DNA from 3 places in the Nocardia sp. BMG51109 genome. Region 2 is predicted to be linked to each of the others. Evidence: riboswitches for the same ligand, from Rfam matches in the RefSeq annotation. Region 2 holds a riboswitch; each other region holds the start of a gene.
The links. A riboswitch is a leader RNA that binds a small molecule or an ion and turns the genes downstream of it on or off. The one in region 2 is predicted to bind cobalamin.
Positions count from the first base shown of each region.

Region 1: linked by a shared signal. The riboswitch ahead of metE (5-methyltetrahydropteroyltriglutamate--homocysteine S-methyltransferase) and the one ahead of D892_RS0136435 (ABC transporter substrate-binding protein) in region 2 are both predicted to bind cobalamin.
Region 3: linked by a shared signal. The riboswitch ahead of D892_RS0108915 (CbtB-domain containing protein) and the one ahead of D892_RS0136435 (ABC transporter substrate-binding protein) in region 2 are both predicted to bind cobalamin.

Region 1 covers NZ_JAFQ01000004.1:8,424,664-8,426,921, forward strand. Annotated here, with positions in the region: gene D892_RS0139410 (pyruvate carboxylase) at 1-555, opposite strand, end outside; cobalamin riboswitch at 774-960, shown strand; gene metE (5-methyltetrahydropteroyltriglutamate--homocysteine S-methyltransferase) at 1,179-2,258, shown strand, end outside.
Region 2 covers NZ_JAFQ01000004.1:7,742,620-7,744,877, forward strand. Annotated here, with positions in the region: gene D892_RS0136430 (maleylpyruvate isomerase N-terminal domain-containing protein) at 135-791, opposite strand; cobalamin riboswitch at 956-1,087, shown strand; gene D892_RS0136435 (ABC transporter substrate-binding protein) at 1,128-2,153, shown strand; gene D892_RS0136440 (iron ABC transporter permease) at 2,201-2,258, shown strand, end outside.
Region 3 covers NZ_JAFQ01000004.1:1,680,356-1,682,613, reverse strand. Annotated here, with positions in the region: gene D892_RS0108920 (CbtA family protein) at 200-937, opposite strand; gene D892_RS0108915 (CbtB-domain containing protein) at 928-1,122, opposite strand; cobalamin riboswitch at 1,160-1,302, opposite strand; gene D892_RS0108910 (discoidin domain-containing protein) at 1,296-2,258, shown strand, end outside.

The DNA.
Region 1 (2,258 bases), 680 kb from region 2:
CATCGCGGCCTCCACCGACTCGCGCAGCTGCGACCGGTCGGCGACCCGGCGCATGCCGCGCCCGCCGCCGCCCGCGACGGCCTTGACGAAGATCGGGAACCGCATCGGCTCCGCGGCCGCCAGCAGCTCGTCCACGTCGGCCGACGGCGCCGTGGAGTCGAGCACCGGCAGCCCGGCCTCCCGCGCGGCCGCGATCGCCCGCGCCTTGTTACCGGTCAGTTCCAGCACCCCGGCCGAGGGACCGATGAACGTGATGCCCTCGCGCTCGCAGGCCGCGGCCAGGTCCGGGTTCTCCGACAGGAACCCGTAACCGGGGTAGACCGCGTCGGCGCCGGCCGTCTTGGCGGCCTCGAGGATCTCTTCGATGGACAGGTACGTCCGCACCGGGTGACCGGGCACGCCGATCTGATACGACTCGTCGGCCTTCAGCCGGTGCACCGAGTTGCGGTCCTCGTAGGGGAACACCGCGACGGTGCCGATGCCGAGTTCGTAAGCGGCGCGGAAGGCCCGGATGGCGATTTCCCCGCGATTGGCGACCAGCACTTTCGAGAACATTCGATTAAGGTACCTGCCTCGTCGCGCGGTCCGGACGGCGAATGCGCCTTCGCAGCCAACCTCACAACCCGACCGGGCCGATCAGCGAAGAGGCGAAACCCGCCGGTAACCTCGTCGCCCGCCGTCCCGAGGAATATTCACCCGCCCGCGTGACTTATGCTCGGTACTGCAGCTGGTTCGCTGCGCCCGCGAGTTGGAGCCCCGAGCGCCGGGTGGCAGCGTCGAAACCGGTCCCTAGCGGCCGGCCAGAGGGAACCCGGTGGGAATCCGGGACTGTCCCGCAGCGGTGTGCAGGAACGACCGCCGTCATGAGCACTGGGGAAACCTGGGAAGCGACGGCCAGTAGGAAACCCCGACGGGGAGCGCCTGCGAGTCCGAAGACCTGCCAACTGTGCCGGATACGCCGTATCCGGCGGCCACCGCCTCGTGGATCGGGCGACCGGGCACCAGTGCACACACCGGAGAACTCCGGTGCGACCGAACGAGATGTCGCCCAGCGGCGCAGCGCGGACGGACCAACCGTCTGCCGACCGCTCGGGCCGCTACGCAGCTCGCTCGGCAACTCGGGCTCCGTCCGCTCGGTGAGGGCAGTGGCCAGTGGCTTCCAGCACTGGAGAGAGACTGTGACTGTTCACAACCCTTTCACCGCAACGGTTCTCGGCACGGCGCGGATCGGGCCGCGGCGCGAGTTGAAACGCGCGACCGAGGGCTACTGGGCCGGTCGTCTCGGCGCCGACGAGCTGCGCGCCGTCGGCCGTGAGCTGCGCACCCGGCAGCTGACCGAGTTGACCGCGGCCGGACTGGACTCCGTTCCGGTCGGCACCTTTTCCTATTACGACCAGATGCTCGACACCACGGCCATGTTCGGCGCGCTGCCCGCGCGGGTGGCCGGGATCGCCGACCCGCTGGATCGGTACTTCGCGGCGGCCCGCGGCACCGAGAACGTCGAGCCGCTGGAGATGACCAAGTGGTTCGACACCAACTACCACTATCTGGTTCCCGAGATCGGCCCCGGAACCACCTTCACGCTGCATCCGGACAAGCTGCTCGACGAGCTGCACGAGGCGCGTCAGCTCGGTGTCCCGGCGCGGCCGGTGATCATCGGGCCGTTCACCTTCCTGAAGCTGGCGAAGGGCGCGGAGGACACCGACGACACCGGCGGCATCGCGCCGCTGGACCGGCTGAACGATCTGCTCCCGCACTATCGCGACCTGCTGGGCCGGCTGGCGAACGCGGGCGCCGACTGGGTGCAGATCGACGAGCCGGTGCTGGTCACCGACCTGTCCGATGCCGAGCTGGCGCAGGTGCGCCGTGCCTACGCCGAGCTGGCCGGGGCGGGGCGACGCCCGGCGATCCTGGTCGCGACCTACTTCGGCCGTCCGGGGCCCGCGCTGCCCGCGCTGGCGGATATGGGGGTGGAGGGCATCGCCCTGGACTTCGTTTCCGGCACCACCGTGGACGACGTGGCCGCCGTCCCGGCCCTGGCGGACAAGCTGGTCGTGGCGGGCGTCGTCGACGGCCGCAACGTCTGGCGCACCGACCTCGACCACGCGCTGTCGACGCTGGGCACGCTGCTGGGCAGCACCGGTGCGCTGGCGGTGTCGAGTTCGAGTTCGCTGCTGCACGTGCCGTATTCGCTGGAGCCGGAAACGGATCTGGATCCGGCGCTGCGGTCGTGGCTGGCATTCGGCGCGGAGAAGGTC
Region 2 (2,258 bases):
ACGAAACCCGGGTTACCAGCAATCGAACGAACCAGGTTTTCTCCGGTAACTCGACCGGACAACTTGCCGGTGCCTACTTGCCGGACGCCTGATAGGTCGCGGGCGAACACCGGGCATACTCGGCGGCCCGGCAGTCAGCCCAGGATGAACGGGAGTTGCGCCGCCAGGTCGCCCAGTTCGGTCCGCTCCGCATCGGTCGGGGCCCGCCGGCCCGTGCCGATCAGCAGGGCGTCCTTGTCCGGCAGCGACTCCGGGAACGCCGTCCCGGCGATCTTCTCCAGTAGTCTGCGGGCCCGTGCCAGCCCTTCCTCGGGTGGTTCGGCCGCGTGCGGGAGATGCGCGATCAGGTCGAGGTGGTGCAGCGTCCACTCCAGGACGTAGGTGCGGAGGTAGTCGCCCGCCGTGAGGATCATGTCGCGGGTGCCGACCGACAGGTTCGGATCGGCGAGTTCGGCGGCGCGCCCGGCCGCAGAGCCGACATCGTCGAGGTGGAATTTCAGCAGGCTCGGCTCCCGGTACGCGGCGGCCAGCCGGACGGTCAGCGCGTCGAGCGGGTGGTCGCCCGTCGGCGGCGTATCGGTGACCTCCCAGTAGCTCACCTCGTCGCGGGTCGGCGCGGCGTACGCCGGTGTCACGAGCGTGATCAGCACGTCCTGCGCGTCGATGATCAAGTGGCACACCAGGTCCCGCACCAGCCAGCCCGTACATCCGGACGGGCGGGCGAAGTCCTCGTCGGGAAGGTCCGCAACCGCCGTGCGCAGGGCTGCCCAGGAACGAGAGAAAGCGTCCACAGCGGCAAGCGTATTGCCGGGCACCGACACGAGCACACCCGCGTCGCCCGCCGGGATATCCTGCCCGGCGGCCGATTCCATCGCGCGCGGGCGCGGTACGCCGATCGCCGCCGAACCCTGACGGCCGTCCCCGCCTGGCATGCGCGTGTTCCGGACATCGCAACGTCCGTTACCATCGTCGCGGTTGCTGTGCGACCGTGACGCGGTGAGGGAACCCGGTGCGAATCCGGGACTGGCGCGCAACGGTGACACCCTCGGGTGAAGTCCGATCGCTCCCCGCGTCGAGTGTGATTCCGGCCTCGCGTACAGGCCCCGATGCAAGGAGTCGACGCCTAGATGCGCTGTCCTGCCGCGGTTTTCGCCGCACTTCTCGTTCTGCTGACGACCGGTTGCTCGACCTCCGGTCCCGACCGGGCGGCGGCGCCCGGCGCGGGCGGCCACCCGATGACCCTCACCAACTGCGGACACCGGGTGACCGTCGACGCGCCGCCGCGGCGCGCGGTCGCGCTCAACCAGGGCTCGGCGGAGATCCTGTTGTCGCTCGGCCTCGCCGATCGCATGGCCGGCACCGCGACCTGGACCGATCCCGTGCGCGCGAATCTCGCCGAGGCCAACGCCCGGGTGCCGCGCCTGGCCGACAACAATCCGTCCTTCGAGGTCGTCCTCGACACCGAACCCGATTTCGTCTCCGCGTCGTTCGGCGGCACCCTCGGTCCCGGCGGGGTCGCCGAGCGCGACCGGTTCGAGCGGCTGGGCGTGCCGACCTACCTGTCGCCGACCGACTGCGACGGCATGGACGACAACAGCGTCAACGCCGACGGCAACCGCACCCGACCACTGACGATGGAGGCGATCTACCGGGAAGTCCGGGAGCTGGCGGCGGTGTTCGATGTCCGCGAGCGCGGCGAGCGGCTGGTGACCGAGCTGCGCACCCGCTACGAGGCGGCCGCCGGCCGGATCGCGGCGAGCCGGGCATCGCTGGCGTTCTGGTTCGCCGATACGAATACCCCCTACGTCGCGGGCTGCTGCGGTTCGTCGGGCATCATCACGCACGCCGTCGGCGCCCGAAACGTGTTCGAGGACACCACGAACGAGTGGCCGCAGGTGAGCTGGGAGACCGTGCTCGACCGCGATCCGGCCGCCCTGGTACTCGCCGACCTGAGCCGCCGCACGATCACCGGCGACGGCCTGGACAGCAAGATCTCCTTTCTCGAATCCGACCCCGTCACAGCGCGTCTGAGTGCCGTGCGCGACCGCCGCTACATCGTGGTGGGCGGCGCCGATCTGAATCCGTCGATCCGCACCGTCGACGGCGTCGAGAAGGTGTCGGCCGCGCTGGAGCAGTGGGGTTACGGAACGTGAGCCCGCGCACGGCCGTCGGTCGCGATCACGGGGCGACCCTGCGACCGGTGACGACGGTGCTGTGCGGGTTGCTCGTGCTGGGTCTCTCGATCGCGGTGACGGTCA
Region 3 (2,258 bases), 6.1 Mb from region 2:
ACAGGGCGGCGACCGCGACGAGCACCGCCGCCACCCACATGCGCGGTGCGCAGCAGCGCCGACAGCCCGGCCACCTGAGTCTTCTCGAGTTCGCCCCGCCCCGTGGCGGCCAGCGCGGCCACGGGTCCGATGTTCCTGCCGTCAGGCTCGTCCGCGAGCAGGTCGGAGCCGCGCAAGTTCGACCGGAGAAGGCGCGAGCCTACGCGGAGACCTCGGCCTTCTTCCGGCCGGCGAATTCGGTGAGGGTCGCGAAGGCGAGCCCGAGCACGGCCCACAGCGTCGCCGACACGGCCAGTGACGACACCCGGAACTGCCACAGCAGCGTGGCCGGGAAGTCCCCCTTCACCTCGTTCACCCCGGGCAGCGCGATGTAGCCGATCGCCACCACGATCACGAAGACCGCCACCGCGGCGACGAGTCGCAGCGTGCCGGGTTGTGCCGAGAGCAGCCGATGGACGTACACCGCCGCGCCGACCGCCGCGAGTCCGAGCAGCACGGCCGCCAGCCACAGCCAGGTGCGCTGGTTGATCGTGTCCGGTTCGCCGACCGCGGGTGGGTTGGCCGGGTACTTGAAGAACGGCACCGCGGTGATCGCCAGCCAGCCGCACAGCCCCAGCGATACGGCCAGCTTCGGCCCGGGCAGGGCGGTGTGGCGGCGTGCGACGTTGGCGACGGCGGCGAAGATCGCGCCCAGCGCCAGGCCGCCCAGGCCGAGCGCCAGGAACTCGCCGAACCTCTGGCCGCCGCGGCTGACCAGCGGTTCCTCCGATTCGCCGTGGGAGTGGCCGGATTCGGCGCTCGACTCCTCGAGGGTGATCGCCGATTCGATCTTCGGCTCGCCGATCACGAATCCGACCGTTCCGGCGAGCAGCCCGGCGATCAGTCCGGCCAGCAGGCCGCGGAGCAGCAGGGTGGTGAACGATCCGGTCAGTGGCACGGCACGCCCAGCAGGTGCCGTCCGTCGTGCATCAGCTCGTGCAGGTACATCCCGCTGCGGGAGACCGCGCCCTGATCGAAGCCGACCAGGTACAGCGTGAGCAGTGCCAACAAGACGACGCCCACCGTCACGAGCACGGCGGCGAGGGAATCGGTTGCGCGGCTCGGGGTATGCGCAACGGCCATGGTGGTCCTCCTTCGGGGATGGTCGCGTCCCCGCGAGCCGATCTAGCAACGACGGTGCCGGTGTCTGGCTCTCCGGCGGATGCCGGATCACAGTGGCGCGACCGCCCCGGAATCACACCGGGTTACCGCGTCACCGTCGCTCTGGTCCTCTGAACTGTGACACCCTGAGTGACGTGGCGTCAACTGCCCGACCGGCATCCGGTCGCCGCTCACGATTGCCGATCGGCATCGGTGCGGCGATCGGGGCGGTGGTGGTGGTCGCCGCGATCGTGGTGGTGGTGCCGCGGGCGCCCGCCGCACCGCAGGGCTTTCCCTGTCCCGGCGACAGTGCATCGACGCAGCCCGGATGGGCGCCGGCGGCGACGTCGTTCGGCGCGGGCTACGACGCGCATCCGTTCGTCGGCAACGGCTATCTCGGACTGCGGATACCGCCCGCCGGTACGGGCTACGCGGAGACCGGGGAGAAGACCGGCTGGCCGCTGTATACGCCGCGCTACGACGGCGCGTTCGCGGCCGGTTTGTACGCGCGTGATCCGGCCGTCGCCGACGGACTGGCGACCGCCGCGGCGCTGCCGAACTGGTCGACTCTGCTGGTCGGGGTGGGCGACGAAACCTTCTCGCCCGCAACGCCGTCCGCTCAGGTGTCGAATTTCCGGCAGACGCAGTACCTGCGCTGCGGGCTGGTGCGGACCGAGCTGACCTGGACCACGCGCGACGGCCGCGCCACCGACCTGGTGTACGACGTGCTCACCGATCGCACCGATCAGCATGCCGCCGCGGTGCATCTGACCGCGACACCGCACTGGAGCGGCCGCCTGACGGTCATCGATCGGATCGACTTCGCCGGGGCGCGCCGCGTCGACCCGATCGCGGTGCCGAACCCGGACCCCGCCACGTACCTGGCCGAATTCCGAACCAGGACAACGAATGTGACCGGAGATGTGGCGTCGGTTCTGGATGCCGGGAGCCCGGCTCGGGCGGGGGAATCCGGCAGGCAGGCGACGATGGATGTCGCCTCGGGGCGGTCGCACGAGGTCACCAAGTTCGTCGGCGTCGACACCGGTCGCACCGCGCCCGATCCGGGCCGTGCCGCGGTCGGCGCCGCGCACCGGGCCGCGGCGCGGGGGTGGTCGAAT